DNA from 4 places in the Acidovorax sp. LjRoot74 genome. Region 4 is predicted to be linked to each of the others. Evidence: predicted binding sites of a transcription regulator. Region 4 holds the regulator's gene; each other region holds the start of a gene.
The links. Region 4 encodes sigma-54, which starts transcription at its own class of promoters, with help from an activator protein. Its sites were predicted from a motif close to TGGCANGNAANCTGCTTT; they were not measured.
Positions count from the first base shown of each region.

Region 1: a site for sigma-54 is predicted at 5,033-5,050, ahead of ACSQ3O_RS12000 (BMP family protein). Genes of this name have one in related genera too.
Region 2: a site for sigma-54 is predicted at 2,091-2,108, ahead of ACSQ3O_RS25715 (pilin). Genes of this name have one in related genera too.
Region 3: a site for sigma-54 is predicted at 2,068-2,085, ahead of nirB (nitrite reductase large subunit NirB). Genes of this name have one in related genera too.

Region 1 covers NZ_CAXUTI020000001.1:2,564,336-2,571,406, reverse strand. Annotated here, with positions in the region: gene ACSQ3O_RS12025 (helicase HerA-like domain-containing protein) at 1-1,009, shown strand, start outside; gene ACSQ3O_RS12020 (glycine-rich domain-containing protein) at 1,180-1,995, shown strand; gene ACSQ3O_RS12015 (enoyl-CoA hydratase-related protein) at 2,125-2,970, shown strand; gene ACSQ3O_RS12010 (threo-3-hydroxy-L-aspartate ammonia-lyase) at 3,179-4,207, shown strand; gene upp (uracil phosphoribosyltransferase) at 4,244-4,873, shown strand; gene ACSQ3O_RS12000 (BMP family protein) at 5,100-6,110, shown strand; gene ACSQ3O_RS11995 (5'-methylthioadenosine/S-adenosylhomocysteine nucleosidase) at 6,249-7,071, shown strand, end outside.
Region 2 covers NZ_CAXUTI020000001.1:5,409,540-5,416,610, forward strand. Annotated here, with positions in the region: gene ACSQ3O_RS25705 (CHASE2 domain-containing protein) at 1-997, shown strand, start outside; gene ACSQ3O_RS25710 (MBL fold metallo-hydrolase) at 1,045-1,833, shown strand; gene ACSQ3O_RS25715 (pilin) at 2,146-2,661, shown strand; gene ACSQ3O_RS25720 (Wzy polymerase domain-containing protein) at 2,669-4,390, shown strand; gene tfpZ (TfpX/TfpZ family type IV pilin accessory protein) at 4,412-5,188, shown strand; gene moaC (cyclic pyranopterin monophosphate synthase MoaC) at 5,201-5,674, opposite strand; gene ACSQ3O_RS25735 (M48 family metalloprotease) at 5,869-7,071, shown strand, end outside.
Region 3 covers NZ_CAXUTI020000001.1:2,186,674-2,193,744, reverse strand. Annotated here, with positions in the region: gene nirB (nitrite reductase large subunit NirB) at 1-1,835, opposite strand, end outside; gene ACSQ3O_RS10160 (single-stranded DNA-binding protein) at 2,770-3,078, opposite strand; tRNA gene ACSQ3O_RS10155 (tRNA-Pro) at 3,279-3,355, opposite strand; gene ACSQ3O_RS10150 (MerR family transcriptional regulator) at 3,386-3,817, opposite strand; gene ACSQ3O_RS10145 (integration host factor subunit alpha) at 3,915-4,241, opposite strand; gene pheT (phenylalanine--tRNA ligase subunit beta) at 4,280-6,727, opposite strand; gene ACSQ3O_RS10135 (phenylalanine--tRNA ligase subunit alpha) at 6,817-7,071, opposite strand, start outside.
Region 4 covers NZ_CAXUTI020000001.1:5,200,013-5,207,083, reverse strand. Annotated here, with positions in the region: gene argS (arginine--tRNA ligase) at 1-1,413, shown strand, start outside; gene ACSQ3O_RS24755 (SPOR domain-containing protein) at 1,429-2,082, shown strand; gene ACSQ3O_RS24750 (thiol:disulfide interchange protein DsbA/DsbL) at 2,150-2,797, shown strand; gene lptA (lipopolysaccharide transport periplasmic protein LptA) at 2,933-3,589, shown strand; gene lptB (LPS export ABC transporter ATP-binding protein) at 3,586-4,368, shown strand; gene ACSQ3O_RS24735 (RNA polymerase factor sigma-54) at 4,368-5,951, shown strand; gene ACSQ3O_RS24730 (glutaredoxin domain-containing protein) at 6,016-6,504, opposite strand; gene ACSQ3O_RS24725 (acyl-CoA thioesterase) at 6,732-7,071, shown strand, end outside.

The DNA.
Region 1 (7,071 bases), 2.6 Mb from region 4:
GGGCGCCATCCAGCGCGGCCTGCTGCAGATCGAGCAGCAAGGCGGCAGCGAGTTCTTTGGTGAGCCCATGCTCAACATCCAGGACTTCATGCAGACGGTGGACGGCCACGGGGTGGTCAACATCCTGGCGGCCGACAAGCTCATGAATTCGCCGCGCCTGTACGCCACCTTCCTGTTGTGGATGCTGTCGGAGCTGTTCGAGCAACTGCCCGAGATCGGTGACCCCGACCAGCCCAAACTGGTGTTCTTCTTCGACGAGGCCCACCTGCTGTTCAACGAAGCTCCCAAGGTGCTCATCGAGCGCATTGAGCTGGTGGTGCGCCTGGTGCGCTCCAAGGGCGTGGGGGTGTATTTCGTCACGCAGAACCCGCTCGACATTCCCGACAGCGTGCTCGCCCAGCTGGGCAACCGGGTGCAGCACGCGCTGCGCGCCTTCACGCCGCGCGACCAGAAAGCCGTGAAAGCCACGGCCACCACCATGCGGCAAAAGCCGGGCCTGGACATCGAGACCGCCATCACCGAGCTGGCCGTGGGCGAGGCCCTGGTGAGCTTTCTGGACGCCAAGGGCCGCCCCAGCGTGACTGAGCGGGTGTTCGTGCTGCCCCCGGGCAGCCAGCTCGGCCCCATCACCCCGCAGCAGCGCCAGGCGCTGATGGCCAGCTCCCTGGTGGCCGGTGTGTACGAAACCACCGTGGACCGCGAATCCGCCTATGAAAAGCTCAAGGGCCGTGCCGAAAACGCGCCGCCCGCACCCGCGGGCACGCCTGCCAGCCGCACAACAGGCGGCGCCAGCCCCATCGGCACGGCGCCAGGCGGAGCCCAGCCGCAGGAGAGCAGCTTCCTCAACGACCTGCTCTTTGGCACCACCGGACCGCGTGGCGGGCGCAAGGACGGGCTGGTGCAGACCATGGCCAAGTCGGCCGTGCGCACGGTGGGCACCAACGTGGGCAAGGAGATCCTGCGCGGCGTGCTGGGCGGCATCTTCGGCGGCGGCAGCAAGCGCCGCTGAAGAGAAGGGGCGGCGCGACGGGGCCCTGCAGCCCCCGCCCGTTGCCGCCCCAACCCTCCCCAGGTGTGGTGGCCTTGTGACAGGCTGGCGACAATGCCATGCGTTTGTCACGATTCGGTCACATTGCGGCCGTGCAATGGCCAAAACACACAACAACAAGGAGGGACACAATGCAACGAGTCGAACACGCCCTGGTGCGCTGGGGCAACAAAGTGGTCCAGGCGGCCATCATTTTGTGGGTGCTGGCTTTCATCGGGGTGTTTGCCGGGGTGTGGAAGCTCCAGTGGATCTGGCTGCTGTATGTGTTTGCCACGGTGCTGGTCACCGTGATCCTCATCCGCTGGACCACCGCCGTGCGCGAGCGCTACATCCGCGAAGCCCCCCTGCCCCGCTTTCTGCAGCGCAAGCTGCGCGAGACCTACCCCCACCTGAGCCCCCGCGACTGCGACCTGGTTGAACGCGGCCTGCGCCAGTTCTTCATGGCCTGCCTGCGCAGCAACAAGGACTTTGTGGCCATGCCATCGAAGGCCGTGGATGCGCTGTGGCATGAGTTCATCCTGCACACCCAGGCCTACAAACTGTGGTGCCACAACGCCCTGGGCTTCTTCTTGCACCACACCCCGGCCGAGGCCCTGGGTAAAAAGGCCCGCCACAACGACGGCCTGCGCCGCTGCTGGTACTGGGTGTGCAAGGAGGAATCCATTGACCCCAAGGCCCCCAGCCGCCTGCCCCTGCTGTTTGCGCTGGATGCCAAGTTCGCCATTGCCGGGGGCTTCACCTACGTGCCCGACTGCTCCGACATTGCCCGCAAGAGCGACGCGGGCGGCAGCGGTGGCGACAGCTACTGCGGCACCAGCTTTTCGGACGGCAGCTACAGCGGCAGCTCAGGCGACTTTGGCGGCGCCGAAAGCTCGGACGGTGGTGGCGGGGATGGAGGGGACGGCGGGGGAGATGGCGGTGGTGGCTGCGGCGGGGGGGGAGACTGACTCGGCCACTAAAAATGCTCCTCTTTTCATAGCAATCAACCCAATACAGACAGGCGGAGACGGCCAAAAACGATCCAAGTCACCCAGGCGACGACCCGCCAGCGGCCAGCGGGTCTACAGTGACGGCCCATGAACACCACCCTCACCTGCTTCTCCCTCAGCATCACCGACCATGTGGCCCACCTGGTGCTGAACCGCCCGGAGGCCATGAACACCATGCACCCCACCTTCTGGCGCGAGCTGGACGAGGTGCTGGCCCAGCTGAACAAAAGCGGCGAGGCGCGTGCGCTGGTCGTCAGCAGCACCGGCAAACACTTCAGCGCGGGCATGGCGCTCGAAACCTTTGGCGGCGCCATCACCATGGACGACCAGAGCCCCGAAGGCCGCGCCGCCATCTTTGACCTGCTCACCGACATGCAGGCCACCTTCACCCGCATCGAAAGCCTGCGCATCCCCGTGATCATGGCCATCCAGGGCGGCTGCATCGGCGGCGCGGTGGACATGGTGACCACGGCCTGCGTGCGCTACGCCACGGCCGACGCGTTCTTCTGCATCCAGGAAATCAACATCGGCATGGTGGCCGACGTGGGCACGCTGCAGCGCCTGCCCAAGCTCATCCCGCTGGGCGTGGTCAAAGAGCTGGCCTACACAGGCCGCCGCCTGGGCGCACAAAAGGCACAGGGCTACGGCCTGGTCAACGAAGTCTTCGACACCCCTGAGGCCATGCTGGCCGCCGCGCTGCAATGCGCGCAAGAGATTGCCAGCAAGCCCCCCGTCGCCATCTGGGGCACCAAGCAGGCCGTGAACTACGCGCGCGACCACAGCGTGGAAGACAGCCTGCGCCAGATGGGCTGGCTGCAGGGCGCCATCTGGAGCAACCGGCACGTGATGGAGGCCGTCACGGCCATGAAGCAAAAACGGGCGGGCGAGTTCCCTTCGCTCACGCCGCTGATCCGGTTCAACGACCTGGGCTGACGAAACAGGGGGGCCGGCGCAGAGACAGCCCCAAGGACCACCGATCGCCCTATCTCCTGGGGCCGAGGGGCAAGGCAGAAGAAGACACAGAAACGCCTCGCTCACTACCAAATTCATAGCTGCCAGCGCTTACCCATCAGACGCTAGCAGCTATTTTTATGCCCAAATCGGGCCCATAGGGCTATCATGTGGCAACCCGGGGCGGCCCATGCCCCGCAGCGAGGACGCCACCATGACCGTGCCCAGCATGCCCCCTCCTGTGAGCCTGCCCACCCATGACGACGTGGCCGCTGCTGCCCGGCGGCTGGCGGGCGTGGCGCACCACACGCCGGTGATGCGCTGCAACACCATCGACGAGCGGCTGGGCGCCAAGCTGTTCTTCAAGTGCGAGAACCTGCAGCGCACCGGCGCCTTCAAGTTCCGGGGCGCCTACAACGCCCTCGCCCAGTTCAGCGATGCGCAGCGCGAACATGGCGTGCTCACTTTCTCGGCCGGCAACCATGCGCAGGCCATTGCATTGTCGGCCCGGCTGCTGGACATGCCCGCCCTGGTGGTCATGCCCGAAGACGCCGCCTCCTCCAAGATGGCCGCCACGCGCGAATACGGTGCCCAGGTGGTCACCTACAACCGCTACACCGAAGACCGCGAGGCCATCAGCCGCCAGCTGGCGAACGAGCGGGGCATGACGCTGATCCCGCCGTTCGACCACCCCCATGTGATTGCAGGCCAGGGCACGGCCGCCCTGGAGCTGCTGCAGGAGGTGCCCGACCTCGACTACCTGTTTGTCTGCCTGGGCGGCGGGGGCCTGCTTTCGGGCAGCCTGCTGGCAGCACAAGCGCTCGCGCCCCGGTGCAAGGTGATCGGCGTCGAGCCCGAGACGGCCAACGACGCCCAGCAGTCGCTGCGCGCGGGCCACCTCGTGCGCATCCCCAACCCACACACCATTGCCGATGGTGCGCAGGCCCCGAGCCTGGGAGAACTCACCTACCCCATCATCCGCGAGCATGTCGAAGACATCGTCACCGTGAGCGACCAGCAGCTCATCGAAGCCCTGCGCTTTTTTGCCCAGCGCATGAAGCTGGTCGTCGAACCCACGGGCGCTCTGGCCTTTGCGGGCGCGCAGGCGTTCTCGGGGGAAGACAACGGCGCCAAGCTGCTGCAAGGCGAGCGCGTGGGTGTGATCGTGAGCGGCGGCAACGTCGATCTGCCGCGCTACTCGCGGTTTCTGGCAGACTGACGCCCGTTTCAAAAAAGCAAAACCCTACTTCCAGCCATGAGCAACGTCACCGTCATCACCCACCCCCTCGTCCAGCACAAGCTCACGCTGATGCGCAAAAAGGACGCCAGCACCAACAGCTTCCGCCGCCTGCTGGGCGAGCTCTCCACCCTGATGGCCTACGAAGTCACGCGCGACATGCCGCTGCAGGACATCGAGATCGAAACCCCGCTGGAGACCATGACCGGCAAGGTCATCGACGGCAAGAAGCTGGTGCTGGTCTCCATCCTGCGCGCAGGCAACGGTTTTCTGGACGGCATGCTCAACGTGGTGCCCGGCGCGCGCGTGGGCCACATTGGCCTGTACCGCGACCCGGCCACGCTGCAGCCCGTGGAGTACTACTTCAAGATGCCGTCTGAAATGGACGAGCGCGACATCATCGTAGTGGACCCCATGCTGGCCACCGGCAACTCGGCGGCCGCCTGCGTGGACCGGCTCAAGAAACTCAACCCCCGCTCCATCAAGTTCGTCTGCCTGCTGGCCGCCCCCGAAGGCGTGGCCACGCTGCAGAAGGCGCACCCCGATGTGCCGATCTTCACCGCCGCCATCGACCGCGAGCTGAACGACCACGGCTACATCCTGCCGGGGCTGGGGGATGCGGGCGACCGGATTTTTGGCACCAAATAAGAGCGCAGCGCGCCAGGGCGTGCACCAGCCACCGCAGGGCCATGAAGCCCGGCGGTGGCTTTTTTTCATGGTGGCTCATCTACCTCCGCAGATTTTTACCACCTGGTGGCTTTCCTCTGGCAGACTTGCCAGCGGTTTGCCGCAGTCCGAGGGGCCTACTGGCGCGCTCCTTGCTTGACAAAGGCACCTCCAATCCCTTTGTTCATTTGTCTGAAGGAACCCCACCATGACCACTCGCCGCCTTTTCACCGGACGCTTGCTCTGCACCTCCCTGGCCCTCTCGGCCGCCATGGCGATGGCGCCGTCGCTGGCCACAGCGCAGTCCAAGCTCAAGGTCGCGGCGATCTACACGGTGCCTTTTGAGCAGCAATGGGTCAGCCGCATCCACAAGGCGCTCAAGGCCGCCGAAGCGCGCGGCGAGATCGAATACAAGGCCAGCGAAAACGTGAGCAACGCCGACTACGAGCGCGTGATGCGCGAGTACGCCACCGGTGGCAACCAGCTCATCGTGGGCGAAGCCTTTGCGGTGGAAGCCGCCGCCCGCAAGGTGGCCAAGGACTTCCCCAAGACCTCCTTCCTGCTTGGCTCCTCCGGCAAGCCGCAGGCACCCAACTTCAGCGTGTTCGACAACTACATCCAGGAGCCTGCCTACCTCAGCGGCATGGTGGCTGGCGGCATGACCAAGTCCAACAAGATCGGCATGGTGGGCGGCTTCCCCATCCCCGAGGTGAATCGCCTGATGCACGCCTTCATGGCGGGCGCCAAAGAGACCAATCCCAAGGTCGAGTTCACCATCACCTTCATCAACAGCTGGTTCGACCCACCCAAGGCCAAGGAAGCCACCTTTGCCATGATCGACAAGGGTGCCGACGTGCTCTACGCCGAACGCTTTGGCGTGAGCGACGCGGCCAAGGAAAAAGGCAAGCTCGCCATCGGCAACGTGATCGACACCCAGCCACAGTACCCCGACACGGTGGTCGCGTCCGCCATCTGGCACATGGAGCCCAGCATCGACCGCGCGCTCAAGCTGGTGAAGGACGGCAAGTTCACCGCCGAGGACTACGGCCCGTACTCGATGATGAAACACAAGGGCTCTGAACTCGCGCCCCTGGGCACGTTCGAGAAAAAGGTGCCCGCCGACATCGTGGCCAAGGTCAAGGCCAAGCAGGCCGACATCCTGGCGGGCAAGTTCACCGTGAAGGTGGACGACAGCCAGCCCAAATCGACGGCCAAGTAAGCACTGAACGTGCGGGCGCTCCCCCCTGCCCGCCCCTGTTCCAGTCTGTGCACAGGCCACCCCGGCAAAGCGGTGGCCTGTTTGTTTTGAAGCGTTGACTGCACGCACCGCTGTTTTCTTTGACGAGGCACCACCCCCATGCAATCCATCCCCACGGCCAAGCCCTCCCTGATCGCCCGGTGCACACGCCTGCTGGGCGCCCTCGCCCTCGCCGCCGTGGTGGCAGGCTGTACCACCACCGCGCCCGGCAAGACGGCTGTGCGGCTGGACGACACGCCCCGCATCGCCGTCATCTCTGCCTTTGCGCCCGAGCTGACCGTGCTGCTACCCCAGGTGCAGCAACCCGCCAAGCACAGCGTCAACGGCGTGGAGTTCACCACCGGCACGCTGGAAGGCAAGCCCGTGGTGGTGTTCCTCTCCGGCATCAGCATGACCAACGCAGCCATGAACACCCAGCTGGTGCTGGACCGCTTCAACGTGAGCCATGTGGTGTTCAGCGGCATTGCGGGCGGCGTGAACCCCAGCCTGCACATTGGCGACGTGACGGTGCCCGCGCAGTGGGGCCAGTACATGGAATGGCTGATGGCGCGCGAAGACAAGCCCGGCCAGTACAGCGCCCCCGCCTGGATGAAAAGCGAGCTGACGATGCCCGCCTTCGGCATGATGCACCCGCGCCCCGTGGAAGTGCGCTCGGCCGCCCAGCCCAAGCTCTCCAAAAAGTTCTGGTTTGAAGCCGACCCCAAGATGTTGGCCACCGCCCGCAGCCTGCAGAACGTGGGCCTGGAGCACTGCCTGGCCGCCACCTGCCTCAAGCAGCGCCCGCAACTGGTGGTGGGTGGCAACGGCGTCTCGGGCCAGGCGTTTGTAGACAACAAGGCCTTCCGTGAATACGCGTTCAAGACCTTCGAGGCCAACGTGCTCGACATGGAAACCGCCGCCACCGCCATGGTGGCGCACAGCA
Region 2 (7,071 bases), 210 kb from region 4:
CAACCTTTGGCTGTATCTTGCGCACGGACTCGCTTTACCACTCGCCACGGCAGTCGTGATGGCGCTGCTGGCGTTTGCACTCAACATGGCGTATGGCTACTTTGTGGAGAGCCGCTCCAAGCGTGAACTGGCCACCCTGTTCAGCGCGTATGTGCCACCCGAGCTGGTGGCTGAGATGGTGAAGCAACCCGAGCACTACAGCATGCAAGCCACCAACCGCGAGTTGACCGTGATGTTCTGTGACATGCGTGGCTTCACGGCGATGTCGGAGCGCATGGAGCCACTGCAGCTGCAGGCGTTGCTCAACGAGGTGTTCAGCAAACTCACCCACATCATCCGAAGTCACCGGGGAACCATTGACAAATACATGGGCGACTGCGTGATGGCATTTTGGGGTGCCCCCGTTGCCACTCCGGACCATGCCCACCTCGCCGTGTCGGCCGCCATGGAAATGGCCCAGGCCATCGGGCAGATCAATGCCGACCACCGGCAGCGTGGCCTGCCTGAAATCGGAGTAGGCATCGGGCTCAACACGGGCGTCATGTGCGTGGGCGACATGGGCTCGGACATACGCCGCGCCTACACGGTCATCGGCGATGCCGTGAACCTGGGATCGCGTCTGGAGGGCCTGTCCAAACACTACGGCACTGCCATTGTGGTAAGTGAAAGTGCCCAGTCACTGGCCCCTCAGTTTGTCTGGCAGCAGATGGACCGCGTGCGCGTCAAAGGCAAAGCCCAGGCTGTTCCCATCTACCAACCCTTGGGCAAACTGGGGCAGGTGCCCCATCGCCAAGCGGAAGAGCTGGAAGTGTGGACGCAATTTCTAGCAGCCTATGCTGTGCAGGAATGGGCACAATGTGATGCATTGTTGACTCAGTTGCGAGAGTTCGAACCCAACGCTGTGCTGCACGCGCTGTACGCCGAACGCGTGGCGAGCCTCCGGTTGTTGCCCTTCAACCCGGAGTGGGACAGCGCCACCAACTTCGACACCAAGTAAGTAGACAGAGTAAGCAGGCAACCAAAACAACAGCGGGAAGGCTTGACATGCAGATTCGCGTGCTGGGTTGCTCCGGTGCCATCGCCAAGGACTGTCGCACGACGTCCTTCTTGGTTGGAGACCGCATCCTGATCGATGCGGGCACCGGCGTGGGCGACCTTACGCTGGAGGAAATGGGCCGAATTGACCATGTCCTGCTCACTCACTCGCATCTCGACCATATCGCCGCACTGCCCCTGATGCTGGACGCGGTCTCGTCCTCGCGCCGCAGCCCCTTACAGGTTCATGCCTTGCCTGCCACGATCGCAGCACTCCAGGCACACGTGTTCAACAACGTGATCTGGCCAGACTTCAGCACAATCCCATCGCAAGCATCCCCATTCCTTCAGTACCAAGCCTTTGCGACCGGCGAGTTGCTGGCGATAGACGGCACCGAAATCGAAGTTCTCCCCGCGCGCCACACCGTCCCTGCCGTAGGCTTCGCCGTACGCGGAGACGCGGGCTGGTGGGTGTTCAGTGGCGACACCGAACGCAACCAGGCCTTCTGGGACCGCGTTAACACGCTGCCCGTAGCCTACCTCGTCATAGAAACCGCCTTCAGCAACCGCGAACGCGATCTTGCCTGCCGCAGCCTGCACCTGTCACCAGACACCCTGGCCCAGGAACTGGCGCATATCCACCCGGCAAACCGCTACCCCATCTACATCACACACACCAAGCCTTCAGAAACCGAACTCATCATGGAGGAGATTCGGCAGCTTGATGGCACAGCGGGCATCCAACTTGGTCCTCATGACATCCGCTGGCTGAGAGCAGGTCAAACGCTTGAGGTGTGAGAGTCGGCTTGACAATACTGACTGACAAAAATGTAAAGTCACATGATCGACGGGGGCTTTTTTTGGCGCGAGACAGATCTATCTAGTGCGCTCCCCCGAAGAGGTCTGTGAACAATGTTGAAGAAGAACCTTTTTTTCGGATGTTTGCTCATCAGTTGCTTGACTTTGCTGATCCAGCACCCCTTTCAAAGGCGCCGGCTGTCTTTTTCAGGGCTCTTACAGCAGTCGAGCAGTCGGCAGACAAGACCCGCCCTGGCAGGCACGGGGATTGCATAGCAACTGCGCATTTGCAACTTTTCCTAGGAGTTTTTCATGAAGCGCTCTATCCAAAAGGGTTTTACCCTGATCGAACTGATGATCGTGGTTGCGATCATCGGTATCTTGGCTGCCGTGGCTCTGCCTGCGTACCAGGACTACACGGCTCGTGCAAAGGTGTCTGAAGCCATTCTGGCAGCATCTTCTTGCCGCACCAGCATCACCGAAACCATCCAATCGGCATCGTCCGGTACGGCAATCGCCGCAAACGGTTGGGGTTGCGAAGTCTCGGTCGGCTCTGGTACCAAGTATGTGAGCCGAATTGACACGACCGCATCTGCGCCTGCCACTGCGGGTGGTGGCGTGCAAATCATCGTGACTACGCAAAACATTGCCACCGGCGCCAACGGTACTCTTCGCATGGCTGCTTGCAGTGCTGCAACACAGACCACCTTCGCGACCTGCCAGCAGCCTAACTTCGGCTTGGCTGTGAACAGCTGGCTGTGCGGTCCTGGCACTACTGGCACGCCTATGCTGGCCAAATTCTTGCCTGGCTCGTGCCGCGCCGCATAATTGCCAATTGACCTCTAAAGAGCGGCTCAGGCCGCTCTTTTTATTTATGCCCGCCTCGTTGCTTCATGCCTTCGGCATTCTCGGTTTCTTCCTCTCCTGGCTCTCCTATGATCACTACCGGCCTTGGGTGAACTTTCATGCTGAGACACTGGCGTTGCTGGGGCTTTGGCTGCTGGTAGCCAGCCGCACTGTGGGTGGGCAATCAGGCTCTACATTGATGGCACCCAAGTGGATCTGGATTCCAGCAGTTACGATCCTCCTGCCATGGCTTCAGTTTTTTGGTGGCATTGCATTGTTCGCTGGCGATGCCTTGGTCAACTCCATTTACTTGACGGCATTGACGGCGGCTATTGCGCTCGGCTACACCTACGCATCCACGGAGCCCAGTAGAAAACAGAACCTGTTCCCCATTTTTTGTGCAATCTGGCTGGCCGCATTGATCTCGGCAGCCATAGGCCTGCTGCAGTGGCTGGACCTCCAAGGGCCGCTGGCAATGTACGTTGTACAAACCGACTTCGGCGAACGGGCACTTGGAAATCTAGGCCAACCCAATCAACTCGCCACGCTGCTGTTGATGGGCCTTGCTGCGCTGACTTGGACTTATGAGCAAAAACGCATAGGCCCGTGGGGGTTGGTATGTGGCGGAGGCTTTTTGACACTCGTACTCGTGCTCACCCAGTCTCGCGCAGGGATCTTGAGTGCAGTGGCGATGGCCCTCTTTGTTGCCTGGAAAAACATTGGCCATTCATCTCGCCTGAAGCCTCGGTATATTCTCGGTTGGCTGTTGTTGTTGCTTACAGCAGCACAACTATTGCCGCTGGTGAGCGAAGCAATGCTCATGGACGAGAGCCGAAACCTCATTGGCCTCAGAGATAATGGGCGACTGGTGATATGGCACCAAGTGTTCAATGGTATTTTGGAAGCCCCTTGGACAGGATATGGCTGGAACCAGACACCCACAGCCCATTCGGCAGGCAGTCTCACGGTACAAAGCTCGATGACTTACACCAATGCCCACAATGTCGTTTTAGACATATTGGCATGGACTGGCATTCCTCTGGGACTTGTGCTCACTTCGCTCTGCGCCTATTGGTTGCTTTCCAGGATCCAATTGTTGAGGGAGGTTGGTGGAGTCTATGCCATGGCCTGCCTTACCCCAGTTGTGGTGCACAGCCTCCTGGAATATCCATTCGCATACTCTTATTTTCTTATTTCCGCAGGTCTAATGATAGGATTTGTAGAGGCATCTTGCCTGCGCGCGCCCTCAACCTCCATCACACGAGCCCCATTGGCTGCAATCCTAGCCTTATTTCTCTCTGTGGCGGTCATTGCGATTCATGAATACGTAAAAGTTGAGGAAGATTTTCGTGTCGTGCGCTTTGAAAATCTTCGAATCGGACAAACACCAAAAGATTATACGCCTCCCGAGATATGGATGCTCTCCCAGATGAAGTCGATGTTAATCGCAGCAAGACAGGAAGCCAAGCGCGATATGACGCCGGATGAGCTGGATAATCTCAGAAAATCTTCTCTGCGCTTCCCCTACGGAGCGCTCAGCCTGAGATATGCCATCGCACTAGGACTCAATGGAAATCCCCAGGCAGCTACCAAACAAATGCAAATCATTCGTGGCATGTATGGAAAAATGTATTACGATGCAGCAGTATTCGTCCTACGAGACTTGGAGGAAAGCAAGTACCCCGAGCTTGCCGCCATCAAAACTCCATAAATTGTAGAATACTCAAAACCCATGAGAACCTCGATCACCAACTCCATCAAAATCAGGTTGATTGCAAGTGGCACCCATCTGGCCATTAGTTTGCTCATCGCGGTGTTTGCTGCGCTCCTGGTTTTTGGACTCTGGTATCCTTACCCATATCGAGAAATTTCCAGTGGAAAATCACTTTTCGCCCTACTTATCACCGTAGATGTAGTGATTGGCCCCTTGATAACGTTTGCAATTTTCAATAAATCAAAACCCAAACGAGAACTGGCAACCGACCTGACCATTGTGGGGATTCTACAAATAGCGGCACTAGCTTACGGTTTGTGGACAGTTTTTGAGGCGCGTCCAGTCCATTTGGTATTCGAATACTCACGATTCAGCGTAGTGCATGCTGCGGAGATTGAACCTAGTTTATTGAGCAAAGCCCCTCCTGCTCTGAGAAATTTGCCGCTGACAGGCCCAACCCCAATTGCTTTACGCCCCTTCAAGGATCGAGCGGAAAGTTTCGATGCAACAATTGCGGCCCTCGGAGGGGTACCGCTCGCCGCCCGCAGTGATTTATGGCACTCCTATGCAGAATCAACCGCAGATATTATTAAAGCATCGAAACCTATTTCCGATTTACTCACACGCTTCCCTGCTCAAAAAGACAATATTCACGCAGCCGCAGAAAAAACAGGACGCACTACGGAGAATTTGAACTATCTTCCTCTTGTTGGGCGAAATGGTGCTGCCTGGACTGTATTAATTGACGCTTCAACTGCCGAACCTGCGGCCTACCTACCAATTGATTCTTTCTAGCGAGCGGTGTTGCTATCTTTCAAAGCTTCCGGATTTCCCTCCATGCTTTTCCAACAGCAGCACGCCACTTATCGTCATCTGCTTATCAACCGCCTTGCACATGTCATAAACAGTCAGCAAGGCCACCTGCACCGCCGTCAGCGCCTCCATCTCCACCCCGGTGGGGCCCACTGTTTCTGCCGTGGCGGTGCATTGAATAGCATTGGCGGCGGGCACTGACTCCAGCTCCACCGCCACCCGGGTCAGCGCCAAGGGGTGGCATAGTGGAATCAATTCGCTGGTCTTCTTCGCGGCCATGATGCCCGCGATGCGCGCGATGCCCAGCACGTCTCCTTTTTTGGCTGTGCCGCTTTCTATGATGGCAAGCGTTGCCGGCTGCATCTCGATACGGCCGGTCGCCACTGCGATGCGGTGGGTGGCGGGTTTAGCGCCCACATCCACCATATGGGCTTGGCCTTGGGCGTCGAAATGGGTGAGAGAGGACATAGCGGAGTACTGGTAGTAGGAGTTGTTGCGAAACAATCGGCGGCTCAGGGCATCATAAGGACATGCGGAACTGCTTTTGGCCACGGGGGCTTGCCGTCTTGCCCCGGCACCATCTTCTTGCTGATTTCTGTCTTTTTTCGCCCTTTGCGCGCGTCAGACGGGCTCATATTGCTATATTATTTATAGCAATATGGTTGGTACTACCAGCCAATGCGCAGTCCCCGCTGCCTACGCTAGGCGAAAACAGCGACCTCACCACCAGCGCCGAGCGTCGCCTGGGCGATCGCATCATCCGGGAGCTGTACCGGGATCCCGACTATATCGACGACCCCGTCGTTGCAGACTATGTGCAGGGCATATGGCAGCCACTGATGGCAGCGGCCAAAGCACGGGGTGAACTTTCTGGCGAGCTGGACGAGCGCTTCGCCTGGGAGATCCTGCTGGGACGGGACCGCACGGTGAACGCGTTTGCGTTGCCTGGCGGTTACCTGGGGGTGCACCTGGGCCTGGTGGGGGTGGTAACAACGCGCGATGAACTCGCATCTGTGCTCGCACACGAACTCAGCCATGTCACCCAGCGCCACATCTCACGCCTGATCACGCAGCAGAGCAAGCAAACCCCGCTCCTGCTGGGCGCTCTGGTGCTGGGCGCGCTGGCGGCCAGCAAGAACCCCGGCGCCACGCAAGCCCTGGTGGTGGGGGGTCAGGCACTGGCGATGCAGAACCAGCTCAACTTCTCGCGCGACATGGAGCGCGAGGCGGACCGCATCGGCTACGGGCTGATGGCACCGGCAGGGTTTGCGCCCCAAGGCTTTGTGAGCATGTTTGACAAGCTGCAGCAGGCCAATCGGCTCAATGACAATGGCTCGTGGCCCTATCTGCGCAGCCATCCGTTGACCAGCGAGCGCATGGCAGACATGCAATCGCGCAATCCGCCTGGCAGCGGTTCAGGCCCAACCGCTCCCACCTCCTTGGACCATGCTTTGGTGGCCGCCCGCGCGCGGGTGCTCTCCAACCCCGGAGTGGACACCTTGCGCCAATGGGTCAATGAGCCCCAGGGCATCGGGTTCGCTGGCCAGCCGCTGCAGCGGCGAGCAGCAGCGCTGTATGCCGCTGCCCTCGGGGGCCTGCAGCTGCGTGACATGGGGGGCGCGCGATCTACCGCGCTGAAGCTCGAAGCACTGGCCCAGTCCGACCCTGCCGCGCTGCGCCTTGTGCGCTTGTTGCGTGCAGAGATCGAGCTGACCGCTGGCGATGCAGCAGCGGCGATGGCCGCACTGCCAGAAGCCCAGGGCGCCAGCACTCGCAGGCCGGAGCTGTTGCTGCGCAGCCAAATCTTGCTCAAGGCCAGCCAGGCAGCCACAGGAACGGGTCCACTGCAAACCTGGGTGGCCAGC
Region 3 (7,071 bases), 3.0 Mb from region 4:
ATCAACGGCAACTGCTCGACCCGCGCGCCAAACATGTCCACGCGCGCGCCGCCCGTGACCTTGGTGTACAGGCCGTACTTCTTGGCCACCTGGCCCACGGCGATCAGGCCGTCGGGTGTGACCTCGCCACCGGGCATGCGCGGCACCACCGAGTAAGAGCCATCCTTCTGGATGTTGCCCAGGTAGTAGTCGTTGCTGTCCTGCAGGCTGGCCAGCTCCTTCTTGAGCACGAATTCGTTCCAGCACGAGGCGAACACGCTGGCCGCCACGGGCTTGCAGATGTCGCAGCCCATGCCCTTGCCGTGCTTGGCCAGCAGGTCCTCGAAGCTCTTGATCTGGCCCACGCGCACCAGGTGGTAGATCTCCTGGCGCGAGTACGCGAAGTGCTCGCAGAGGTGGTTGTTCACGGCCATGCCGCGGCGCGCCATCTCGGCCTTCATGACCTGGGTGACCAGGGGCACGCAGCCGCCGCAGGTGGCGCCAGCCTTGGTGCAGACTTTCATCTCGGCGATGGTGCAGGCGCCGTTGCCCACGGCCTCGCAGATGCCGCTCTTGGTGACGTTGTTGCACGAGCAGATCTGCGCGGTGTCGGGCAGTGCGTCCACGCCCAGGCCGGGCTTGGCCTTGCCGTCGCTGGACGGGAAGATCAGGAACTCGGGGTCCTCGGGCAGGGTGATGCCGTTGAGCGCCATCTGCAGCAGCGTGCCGTATTCGGTGGCGTCGCCGATCAGCACGGCGCCCAGCAGCTGCTTGCCGTCCTCACTGATGACGATCTTTTTGTAGACCTGGCGGCGCTCGTCCACGTACTGGCAGCTGCGGCTGTGCGGCGTCTTGCCATGGGCGTCGCCGATGCTGGCGACGTCCACGCCCATGAGCTTGAGCTTGGTGCTCATGTCGGCGCCGACGAAGGCCGCCTCGGCATCGCCCGCGATGTGGCGGGCCGCGACGCGGGCCATGTCGTAGCCCGGCGCCACAAGACCGAAGGTCTGCTCGTTCCACGAGGCACATTCGCCAATGGCATACACATTGTGGTCGCTGGTGCGGCAAGCGCTGTCGATGGCGACACCACCGCGCGGGCCGATGGCCAGTACACACTGGCGAGCCAGTTCATCGCGTGGGCGGATGCCAGCAGAGAACACGATCATGTCGGTCTCCAGGTACGAATCGTCCGCAAACTTCATGCGGTGGCGCGCACGCGCACCGTCCGTGATCTCCTGGGTGTTGCGGCCAGTGTGCACCTGCACGCCCAGCTCCTCGATCTTGGCCTTGAGCACACGCCCACCGCCTTCATCGACCTGGACGGCCATCAGGCGGGGGGCAAACTCGACCACATGGGTCTCCAGGCCCATGTCACGCAGCGCCTTGGCACATTCCAGGCCCAGCAGGCCGCCGCCCACCACCACACCGGTCTTGGACTTGGCGCCTGAGGCTTGCATGGCCTCCAGGTCCTCGATGGTGCGGTAGACGAAACAATGGTCGCGCTCACGCCCTGGCACCTGCGGCACAAACGGATTGGATCCAGTGGCCAACACCAGCTTGTCGTAGTGAAAGACGTCGCCGCTGACGGTGGTCACAGTGTGTGTGCGCCGGTCGATGGACGCGGCACGCGTCCCCAGTCGCAGCGAAAAGCCTGTGCGCTCAAAGAAACCCGCTTCGACCAGCGAGAGGTCCTCCGCCGTCTTGCCGCTGAAGAATTCGGACAAATGGACCCGGTCGTATGCAGCCCTGGGCTCTTCGCACAGCACCGTCACTTCGACATTGGACAGCCCCGTTTCAGCCAGGCTTTCCAGGAACTTGTGGCCCACCATACCGTGGCCAATAAGAACAATCTTCATGCTTTTCATCCTGCAAGGGCCCGGTGCGTCGCCAAGGGGGAGATACAGGCAGGATGCGCACCTCGGGCCCCGTCCAGGGCACCGAAGCAACACACCCTCCGCAGACAGCACGGGGCGTGGGTTGGAACAGCCAAACGTGGGCCACTGCGCCCAGCACTCGCTTGGGTTCCGCCATCTTTAGCGGAGGGTTTCATGGGATCCCGGGCAGCATTACCGGAGGATCACCAAGAGATCAGCAATATCCATGCCGATCTTTTTCATCCCAGGACAGGAAACGCAAACGCTCATTCCGAGCGGCAAAGGGCACAGCCCGGGCTGCTTGTTCGCCACCAAGGTGAAGGCGCATCAATGCGGTGCGCGAGGCATCCCCAACATGGGGAATCCCCAATGTCTGGCAAGGTGTTGATCTCCTCGCCAGCTCCTCACAGCGGGTCGCTTTTTTGGTTTGCAAACAGCATCAACTCGGGCAGACTGCGAAGCACACGCTTTGTGCAGGCCCAGGCGAGTGCAGGCGCCAAACCCCATTTTTGTAACGCCAACAGCAGATCACGACCATGAGCGTAGAACGCAGAGTCGCCACCGACCGGCGCAGCGGGAAGGACCGACGACTGACAGAAGCAGGCCCGCCAACCAACTTTGAGCGGCGGCGCAATGTAGAAGCACGACAACCCGAACTGACCGAGCTACACCTGAGTGAGGACGAACTCAAAGCCCTGGGATTTGCGCCTGGGAAACCCGCACCCCAAAAATAGAAGCGTCAATATCGCGGCAGCCTGGAACGGAACGGCCCACCGCGAGGCCCGCAACGGAGGCCTCACACTCTAAAAAACCAGCAGGTCACCCACCGCTCAGCACAAAGCGGGCGGCCACCATGTCAGCACGACGCAGCGCAGAGCCATGGTCGCCCGAAGCGGCGCTAAGCCCCTGCCTCAGATCACACCGACTCCACCCCTGGCAGCACGACCACCCGGTGCGCCACCATGTCCAGCGCGGGTCGGGTGTTGCCTTGTTTGTCGGTCCACACACGTGGAGTCAGGCTGCCAGAAAGCGCCACCGAGTCACCATCCTGCAGGGAGAGCAGCGAGGCGCAGACCCCTGCATCAAACGCAATCACGTTGACGAACAAAACCTCCCCATCGGCGGTGCTGGCCCGCACCTTGGCCAGAGCGAAGGTTTTGCCCGCCTTGTCCATACGCTGTTCGATTTCGCCGTAAAGCCGTCCGGCCACCAATCCGTCGATCATGAAGATCCTTGACCCAATGTGGGCGTTGTTTTGTTCCGTCTTGGCGCACTCAACACAAGGCAATGTGCTGCTTCGAACCCATGTCGAGAGCGGCTCCACCGTTTCAGCGCAAGAGAGGTGTGCGCAACCTCTCAGCCTGCCCAAAGCGGCGTAAAAGCAAAAAAGCCCAGAACCTTTCGGTTCTGGGCTTTTGCTAACAATGGTCGGCGTGGCGGGATTCGAACTCGCGACCCCTTGCACCCCATGCAAGTGCGCTACCAGGCTGCGCTACACGCCGACAAGACTTAGATTATATACACAAAAAACCTCAGCCCAGAGAAAGTAGCGCACGAATCTCAAATAACTCTTTGCGCACTGCATTGGAGTCCAATGCGAAGCCCACGGAAGGAATCGAAAGATCCTGAGTGCTGTCGAGCAGCATGCTCGGCAACTCGCTGTCGAACGACTCCACCGCAGCCCCTGCAGGCTCTTCACGTGTGGGATGGGCCAACTCCTGAAGTCGATTGCGGGCCCCGCTGATGGTGAAGCCCTGGTCGTACAGCAGGTCGCGGATGCGGCGAATCATGAGCACCTCATGGTGCTGGTAGTAGCGCCGATTTCCGCGCCGCTTCATGGGCCGCAGCTGCGTGAATTCCTGCTCCCAGTAGCGCAGCACATGGGGCTTGACGCCGCACAACTCCGCAACCTCACCAATCGTGAAGTATCGCTTGGCAGGAATGGAGGGAAGGGTGGTGCCCATGGGATGCGGATTCAAACCGGAAAGCCGACAAGCGTACTGCAGACGCGCCAATACTGCCAGCCACCGATTTCATCTTGCACACAAATTCGGTACAAATTCACACCACAGCCGCTGTCTGGATCTGCTCCTTGAGCTTGCTGCTGGCATGAAAAGTCACCACCCGGCGCGCCCTGATGGGAATGGCCTCCCCAGTACGCGGATTGCGCCCTGGACGCGGCGCCTTGGTGCGAATCTGGAAGTTGCCAAAACCCGAGAGTTTGACGTCCTTGCCCTCAACCAGGCTTTGCGCGATCAGATCGAAGAATGCGTCGATCATGTCCTTGGACTCGCGCTTGTTCAGGCCGATCTGGTCGAACAGCAGATCGGCCAGCTGTGCCTTGGTCAGTGCCGGTGTCTCCAGGCTTTCGACGGCAAATTCGATCATGGCATCCCTCCCCGGTTGGGCGTTATCTTTGTCGGTCATCAAACACGCAGCCTTGCACCCGTGCGCTGGACCAGCTGAGCCACCACGGCCTGCACCGCAGCATCGATCTCAGCCTCCGTCAGCGTGGCGTCGTCGCTGCCCAGCGTCAAGCGCACGGCAAGGCTCTTCTCACCTTGCGCCAGTCCACCTGCAGAGGCCTCTTCGCCTGCACGCAGCACCTTGGGGCGATACACATCAAACAGCACGGCCGAGCGAAGCGTGGCACCGGGCACCGCCTGCTGCACCGCCGCCATGATGTCAGCGTGCGTCACACGCTCCGCGACCACCACAGCCAGATCGCGCTCCACCGCCTGGTGCTTGGCCACAGATTTGAACTGCGGCACCACACGCTGCAATACGGCATCCAGCTCCAGCTCGAACATCACAGGGGCCTGGGGCAAATCCCAGGACTGGCGCCACTGAGGATGCAACTCGCCCACAAAACCGATCGCACGGCCTTGCACCAGCACGCGTGCGCAGCGGCCCGGGTGCATGGCGGGATGGGTGCCAGGCTCAAAGGTTGCCTGCAAAGGAGCCAGCAGTGCTTCCACATCCCCCTTCACGTCGAAGAAGTCAATGGACTGCTCTTTGCGGCCCCATTGCAGCATGTCGCCCGGGCCATAAGCCATCCCCGCCACGCGCATGGGCTGGTGGAAGCCTTCCACCGTCGTGTCGGTGTCGCGCACGGTCCCATCGCGCAGAAACACACGGCCCAGCTCAAACACGCGTACACGCTGGGCCTTGCGGTCCAGGTTGAACTTCAAAACCTGCAGCAGCGAACCCAGCAGGGTCGAGCGCATCACACTCATCTGGCTGGCAATCGGGTTGAGCAGCTTGATGGGCTGCGCATTGGCCGCCAGCTCGTGCTCCCAGCGCTCTTCCACAAAGCTGAAATTGATAGTTTCCTGGTAACCCAGCCCCGCCAGCAAGCGGCGCACAGCAAAGGGGCTGCGCGTGGCTTCGCGCGCCAGCTTGGGCGTGATGGGTGCCAGCGGAGGGGTTGTGGGCAGGTTGTTGTAGCCCACCATGCGCGCAACCTCTTCGATCAGGTCTTCCTCGAGGGTGATGTCGAAGCGGTACGAGGGCGGCACGACGGTGAGCAAGCCATCACCCTCCGTCACCGGCAGGCCCAGGCCGCGCAACGCATCAGCGCATTGCGCCTGCATGAGAGGCATGCCGATGACCTTGGCCGCGCGCGCCACGCGCAGCGTGACGGCTTGCGGCACCGGCAGGTTCACCGACTGGTCGTCCATCGGGCCGCAGGCGGTGTCCGGCGTGCCGCAGATATCGACGACCAGCTGGGTGATGCGTTCGATGTGCTCGACCGTCAGGCTCGGGTCCACACCACGCTCAAAGCGGTGGCCTGCATCGGTCGAGAAGTTGAAACGGCGAGAACGACCTGCCACCGCCTTAGGCCACCAGAAGGCCGCCTCAATGTAGATATGCTTCGTGTCGTCGGATACCGCGGTGGCATCGCCGCCCATGATGCCGGCCAGCGATTCCACCTGGTTGTCATCTGCGATCACACCCACTTTGTCATCCACCGTGATGGTGCTGCCATTGAGCAGCTTGAGCTGCTCGCCAGCCTTGCCCCAACGCACATCCAGGCCACCGTGGATCTTGTCCAGGTCAAAAATATGCGAAGGACGGCCCAGCTCGAACATCACGTAGTTGGAGATATCCACCAGGGGCGAAACGCCGCGCTGGCCGCAGCGTGCCAAGCGGTCCAGCATCCACTGGGGCGTGGCAGCGCGCGTATTCACGTTGCGCACGATGCGGCCGGAGAAGCGGCCACACAGGTCTGGTGCACTCACCTTTACAGCCAGCTTGTCGGACAGCTTGGCAGCCACCGCAGGGAACGACGGTTGCTGCAGCGGCGCGCCGGTCAAGGCCGACACTTCACGCGCAATACCGTAGACGCTCAGGCAATGCGCCAGATTGGGCGTGAGCTTGAGGGTGAACAGTGTGTCGTCCAGGTTCAGGTGCTTGCGGATGTCCTGGCCCACGGGCGCAGAGGTGTCTAGCTCCAGCAGACCACCGTGGTCTTCCGACAGCTTGAGCTCGCGGGCCGAGCACAGCATGCCCTGGCTTTCCACACCGCGCAGCTTGCCAACCTTGATGAGGAAGGGCTTGCCATCGTCACCAGGTGGTAGTTCAGCCCCCACCATGGCACAGGGCACCTTGATGCCCACGCGCGCATTGGGTGCACCACAGACGATGTTGAGCAAGGCGCCCTGCCCCACGTCCACCTGGCACACGCGCAGGCGGTCGGCGTCGGGGTGCTGCACGGCCTCCTTGATCTCGCCCACGACGATCTTGGAGAACGGTGGCGCCACAGGGCGCAGCTCCTCCACCTCCAGGCCGGCCATGGTCAGCGTCTCGGCCAGCTCGGCGGTCGAAAGGGGTGGGTTGCAGAACTCACGCAACCAGGATTCAGGGAATTGCATAGTCGAACTCTTGTACGGAAGGTGCCCGCGCGGCCAGGGTCAGTGCGCGCGCCAGGGCGAAAATGGCTTGTGGGCCCGGGCCTTGTTGCTTACTGGAACTGCGACAAGAAGCGGACGTCGCCGTCGAAGAACAAGCGCAGATCGTTCACACCATAGCGCAGCATGGTCAGGCGGTCGGGGCCCATGCCAAAGGCAAAGCCGATGTACTTCTCAGGGTCCAGCCCCATGTTGCGCACCACGTTGGGATGCACTTGGCCGGAGCCGGCCACCTCCAGCCAGCGGCCGGCGAGCGGGCCTGCCTGGAACTGGATATCGATTTCGGCGCTGGGCTCGGTGAAGGGGAA
Region 4 (7,071 bases):
GTGGTGCGCGAAGTGCTGGGCGCGGGCGAGCGCTTCGGCTACCAGGCCGACCGCGGCGCCAAGGTGCTGGTCGAATTCGTCTCGGCCAACCCCACGGGCCCGCTGCACGTGGGCCATGGCCGCCAGGCCGCGCTGGGCGACGCCATCTGCAACCTGTTCAGCACCCAGGGCTGGAAGGTGCACCGCGAGTTCTATTACAACGACGCGGGTGTGCAGATCGACACCCTGACCAAGAGCACGCAGCTGCGCGCCAAGGGCTTCAAGCCCGGTGACGACTGCTGGCCCACCGACAGCGACAACCCGCTGGCCAAGAACTTTTACAACGGCGACTACATCGCCGACATTGCCGAGGCCTTCAAGGCCAAGGCCACCGTGAAGGCCGACGACCGCGAGTTCACGGCCAATGGCGATGTCGAGGACTACGACAACATCCGCCAGTTTGCCGTGGCCTACCTGCGCAACGAGCAGGACAAGGACCTGCAGGCGTTCAACCTCCAGTTCGACGAGTACTACCTGGAGTCCAGCCTGTACACCAGCGGCCGCGTCGAGGCCACGGTGAACAAGCTGGTGGCCAACGGCAAGACCTATGAGCAGGACGGCGCGCTGTGGCTCAAGAGCACCGACTACGGCGACGACAAGGACCGCGTCATGCGCAAGCAGGACGGCAGCTTCACCTACTTCGTGCCCGACGTGGCGTACCACATCGCCAAGTGGGAGCGCGGCTTCACCAAGGTCGTCAACATCCAGGGCACGGACCACCACGGCACCATCGCCCGCGTGCGCGCGGGCCTGCTGGCGGCTGATGTGGGCATCCCGCAGGGCTACCCCGACTACGTGCTGCACACCATGGTGCGTGTGGTCAAGGGTGGCGAAGAAGTCAAGATCAGCAAGCGCGCGGGCAGCTACGTCACGCTGCGCGATTTGATCGAGTGGACCAGCAAGGACGCGGTGCGCTTTTTCCTCCTGAGCCGCAAGCCCGACACCGAATACACCTTCGACGTGGACCTGGCCGTGGCGCAGAACAACGACAACCCGGTGTACTACGTGCAGTACGCGCATGCGCGCATCCAGTCGGTGCTGCGGGCCTGGCAAGAGGCGGGTGGGGGTGATGTAGCGTCGCTCAAGGATGTGGACCTGTCGGCGCTGGAAGGCCCCCAGGCCCAGGCCCTGATGCTGCAATTGGCCAAGTACCCCGAGATGCTCACGGCCGCCGCCGACGGCGAGGCGCCACACGACGTGACCTTCTATCTGCGCGACCTGGCCGCCAGCTACCACAGCTATTACGATGCCGAGCGCATCTTGGTGGACGACGAAGCGGTGAAGAAGGCCCGCCTGGCGCTGGTCGCCGCCACCGCGCAGGTATTGCACAATGGGCTGGCCGTGCTGGGCGTGTCGGCTCCAGCCAGAATGTAAGCAGTTACTACCAATATGAAAAAGCAACAGACGGGCGGGACCATCATCGGCTTTATCGTCGGCGTCATCGTGGGCCTGGGCGCCGCGCTGGCGGTGGCCGTGTATGTGACCAAGGTGCCGGTGCCTTTTCTGAACAAGGGCGGCGGGCGCACGGCAGACATGGACGCCGCCGAGTCGCAGAAGAACAAGAACTGGGACCCGAACTCGCCGCTGTACGGCAAGAACCCGGCCCGGCCCGCAACGCCGCCCGTGGCGGCTGCCGCGTCTGCACCCGCTTCGGCCGCTGCGCCAGCGCCCGAGGTGCGCGCTGCGGCATCTGCCCCCAAGCCCGCCGCCAGCAAACCCGAGGCCGCCAAGGCCGAAACCAAGCCGGGTGCCGACCCGCTGGGCGATCTGGCCGTGGCCAAGGCGGCTGCCAAGGGTAACGTGGACCCGTTTGACTACTTCGTGCAGGCCGGGGCTTTCCGCACCCAGGCCGACGCCGATGCCCAGCGCGCAAAGCTGGCCATGATGGGCTGGGAGGCCCGTGTGAGCGAGCGCGAACAAAACGGCCGCGCGGTCTTCCGTGTGCGCGTGGGCCCGTTCACCAAACGGGACGATGCCGAGCAGCTCAAGGAAAAACTCGACGGCGCGGGGCTGGAGTCTGCCCTGGTGCGTGTGCAGCGCTGACGCTGCGTGAACTTTTTGCGGGGGCCCGGCTCCCATCCCCCAGACCTGAACTAGGAGAGTCTTTGCCATGAAACGCCGTGAGTTTTCTTTGTCCGCTGCTTCGGCAGTTGCCGCTTCCGCCCTGACGCTGCCCGTCGCCACCCCTGCGCTGGCCCAGGCCCGCCAGTTCAAGGAGGGCAAGGACTACAAGCGGCTGGACAAGCCCGTGGCACCCGATGCTCCTGCTGGCAAGGTCGATGTGATCGAGTTCTTCTGGTACAGCTGCCCCCACTGCAATGCTTTTGAACCCACGCTGGACGCCTGGGTCAAGGCCGCTCCCAAGGACCTGTTCATCCGCCGCGTGCCCGTGGCCTTCAACGCCAGCTTTGTGCCCCAGCAAAAGCTTTTCTACACCCTGGAAGGCATGGGCAAGCTCGAAGCGCTGCACGCCAAGGTGTTCCGCGCGATCCATGTAGAAAAGGCCAAGCTCGCCAAGGACGACGAGATTTTTGCCTGGGTGGTTCAACAGGGTGTGGATGCCGCCAAGTTCAAGGAGGTCTACACCTCGTTCACCGTGTCCAACCAGGTCCGCCGCGCTTCGCAGCTGCAGGACGCCTATGGCGTGGAAGGCGTGCCCTCGATGGGCGTGGCGGGCAAGTTCTACACCGACGGCACCATGGCAGGCAACATGCAGAACGTGCTGCAGGTGGTGGAAGCGCTGGTCAAGCAAAAGTAAGCCCCAGGCCGACCTGGGCGCTGGTTGCAACGCGCCAAAGGCCCTGGATACCCTGCGAAGAAAGCCCGCTGATGCGGGCTTTTTTCATGGAGGGCGTGTGGGGATGGCTACAATGAACTGCAAGATTCGTGCCCTATGAACCACCGCCTCCTTCCGACCCTCCTGCTCGCGGCCCTGGCCTGCCTTCACGGCGTGGCCCATGCTGAAAAAGCCGACCGCGCCAAGCCCATGAACATCGAGGCCGACGCTTTGCGCCACGATGAACTCAAGCAGACCAGCGTGTTCTCGGGGCGCGTGGTCATGACCAAGGGCACCATCGTGCTGCGCGGTGCGCGGCTGGATGTGCGCCAGGACGCCGATGGTTACCAGTTCGGCGTGGTCACGGCCGAGGCGGGCAAACGCGCCTTCTTCCGCCAGAAGCGCGACACCTTGCCTGGCGCGCCCGATGAATACATCGAGGGCGAGAGCGAGGTCATCGAATACGACGGCAAGGCCGACAACGTGCGCTTCATCACCCGCGCCGAGCTGCGCCGCTACCGGGGCGCAGCGCTCAGCGACGAGATCACTGGCGCTGTGATCGTCTACAACAACCTCACCGACGTGTTCACCGTGGACGGCCAGCGCGCTCCCGCCACCAATGCGGCGGGCGATGCCCCAGCCCCCGGCAACCGCGTGCGTGCGGTGCTGGCGCCCAAGGACCCGCCCGCAGGCGCTGCGGCGCCCGCACCCTCCACACCGGGCGCGGCACCCGTGCTGCGCCCCAGCAGCAACCTTGGTGGCGGCTCCAAGTGAGCGCGGTGCCCGTTCATCCCGGCCCTGACACCCAGGCCGGCAGCCGCCTGGAGGTGCAGAACCTGGCCAAGTCCTATGGCAGCCGCAAGGTCGTCAAGGATGTGTCGCTGGTGGTGCAAAAAGGCGAGGTGGTGGGGTTGCTCGGGCCCAATGGCGCGGGCAAGACCACGTCGTTCTACATGATCGTCGGCCTGGTGCGCAGCGATGCGGGCGACATCCGCATCGACGGCCATTCGGTGGCCCACATGCCCATCCACCGCCGCTCGCGCCTGGGGCTGTCGTACCTGCCGCAGGAGGCCTCGATTTTTCGCAAGCTCACGGTCGAAGAAAACGTGCGCGCCGTGCTCGAACTGCAGCGTGGCGACGACGGCCAGCCGCTCTCGCGCGACGCCATCGAAGAGCGCCTCACGGCTCTGCTGGAAGAGCTGCGCGTGCAGCATCTGCGCGCCTCGCCTGCCATGGCGCTGTCGGGGGGCGAGCGCCGCCGGGTGGAGATCGCCCGCGCCCTGGCCACCCAGCCGCGTTTCATCCTGCTGGACGAGCCCTTTGCGGGCATTGACCCCATCGCCGTGATCGAGATCCAGCGCATCATCGGCTTCCTGAAGGCGCGCGGTATTGGCGTGCTCATCACCGACCACAACGTGCGCGAGACGCTCGGCATCTGCGACCACGCTTTCATCATCAGCGACGGCCGTGTGCTGGCGCAGGGCACGCCGTCCGAGATCGTGGACAACGCCGAAGTGCGCCGGGTGTACCTGGGCGAACACTTCAGGATGTGATGAAGCCTGGACTGTCGCTGCGCGTCTCGCAGCACCTCGCACTGACCCCCCAGCTCCAGCAGTCCATCCGGCTGCTGCAGTTGTCCACGCTCGAACTCTCGCAGGAAGTCGAGCAGATGCTCGACGAAAACCCGTTCCTCGAACGCAATGCCGACGAAGCCCCGCGCGAGGAGTTTGGCCTGGAAGCTGCCGATACCCCCGCCCAGGCCGATGACTACAGTGCAGACGATGCTATATTTTCAGGAGCATCCAGCGCAAGCGCAGCAGGCGCAGAGCCCCAAAATGATGCTGAAACGCTGGGCGCTGGCGCCGACGAACCCGACTGGAGCGGCGACGGCACCGTGGAGATGGCGCCCAACGATGCCGAGTGGGGCGGCGATGCCCCGGCACGCACCCACAACGGTGCCGAAGGCGACGAGGCCGACGCCACCGAGCTGGCCCGTTCGCACGAATCGCTCACCGCCTTCCTGCACCGCCAGGCGCTGTCGCTGCGCCTGTCCGAGGTGGACTGCGCCGCGCTGCGGTTCCTGATCGAATCGCTGAACGACGATGGCTACCTCGAAGAGCCGCTCGAAGAACTCGCCGCCGCCTTGGCAGGCCCCGAGGACCTGGAGCAGATCGAGGAACTGGTGCACCGCTTTACGGTGGCCCAGCGCCTGCTGCAAAGCCTGGAACCCACGGGCGTGGGCGCGCGCGACCTGGCGGAATGCCTCACGCTGCAGCTCAAGGCGCTGGATGCCGACGAAGAGGCCGACCCTGACACCGTGCAGACGGCGCTGCGCATCTGCCAGCAGCCGCTGGAGATGCTGGCCCGCCGCGATGTGCGCCGCCTCACCCAGGCCTGTGGTGATGGCGAGGAGCGCACCCGCGCCGCCATGGCGCTCATCGCCCGCCTGGAGCCTCGCCCCGGCCGCCGTTTTGCGGATGTGGAACGCAACATCGTCATCCCCGACGTCATCGTGCGCAAGGCCGGGCGCGCCAACGGGCGGGATGGCCAGCACAACTTCATCGTGCAACTCAATCCCGATGTGATGCCGCGCCTGCGCGTGCACGACATCTACGCCGGTGCGCTGCGCGGCCACAAGGGCGGCGAAGGCCACCAGGGGATGCAGCAGCGTCTGCAGGAGGCGCGCTGGTTCATCAAGAACATCCAGCAGCGTTTTGACACCATCCTACGAGTCTCGCGCGCCATCGTCGAGCGGCAGAAGAACTTCTTCACCCATGGCGAACTCGCCATGCGTCCCCTGGTGCTGCGCGACATCGCCGACGAGCTGGGCCTGCACGAGTCCACCATCAGCCGCGTGACCACTGCCAAGTACATGGCCACGCCGATTGGCACCTACGAGCTGAAGTATTTTTTCGGCTCGGGCCTGGGCACCGAAACCGGCGGTAACGCATCGAGCACCGCCGTGCGCGCGCTCATCAAGCAGTTCGTGTCGGCCGAAAGCCCTACCAAGCCGCTGTCCGACAGCCAGATCGCCGAGATGCTCAAGGAGCAGGGCATCGAATGCGCACGCCGCACCGTGGCCAAGTACCGCGAGGCGCTCAAGATCGCGCCAGCGAATCTGCGCAAGGCGCTGTAGCGCTGCTGCTTTGAGGGGCGTGCGTGTTGCCTGGGCGCGCTGAAGGTGGCGGGATGGTGTCCGATTACTTGCGCGCCACGAACACCGCGTCATACGCCTGCGGCGTGAATCCCGCGATCTTCTGCCCGTTGGTCAGCAAAACGGGCACGCCCCGGGCACCCAGTTGTTTGAACGCCGCCTTGCCCGAAGGCGTGTCGATGTCCAGCTCCCGGTACGCGATGCCCTTGCCCGCCAGGTAGGCCTTCGCCGCCTTGCAGTAGCCGCACCAGGTGGCCATGTAGAGCACGACATCGCCCCTGGGGGCTGTGGTTTGTGCGGTCTGTGTGGTGTCTGGGGGCGCTGGGCTGGGTGCGGGCGATGCGCCCGGCACCACACTCACCGGCAGGTTCTCTAGCTTCATGGTCTTTTCCACGGCGCCTGTCACCGGGGGCTTGTCGCTGTAGACAACGCGGCCGTCCGTGCCCACCGATTTGTAGAGCGTCTGGGCGCCTGCTGCCAAAGGCACGGCGGCCAGCACCAGCACGGTCAGCAGGGTCCGATGGAAAGGGCGCATAGGGGGCTCCAGTAAAATCCGCTGCCCGAGAGCATAAGAGACAAGGGGCACACCTCATCTGCAGTACCCCTGTGCTGCACACACCCTTGCGGCGCGATCCGTGGTTCCTGGGCGTGCATGCCGCCCCTCGGCCGGTTGTTACGCAAGCCCCAGCAACCCTCGCCGCGTGACATTCCTGCACGCGCTCCCGCTCTCTGCCTCCTGTTTTTCCTACCCCTGTCCGCCCCATGGCCCGCATCGTCTTCAACCTCCCCCCGCACTTCGGCTTTGCCACCGAGCTGCAGATCTACATCAGCCACGTGAACCAGGGCGGGCACCTGGACAATGCGCAGCTGCTCACGCTGGTGTCTGAAGCACGCGTGCGCTTCTTCCAGTCGCTGGGCTACCCCGAGGCGGATGTGGGCGGCCTGTCCATCGTGGTGGGCGACATCGTGGCGCAGTACAAGTCCGAAGGTTTCCATGGCGAGACCATGCGCGTGGAGATGGCGCCTGCGGACTTCAACCGCTACGGTTTCGACCTGGTGTTCTGCATGACCGAAAAGGCCTCAGGCCGCGAAGTGGCACGCG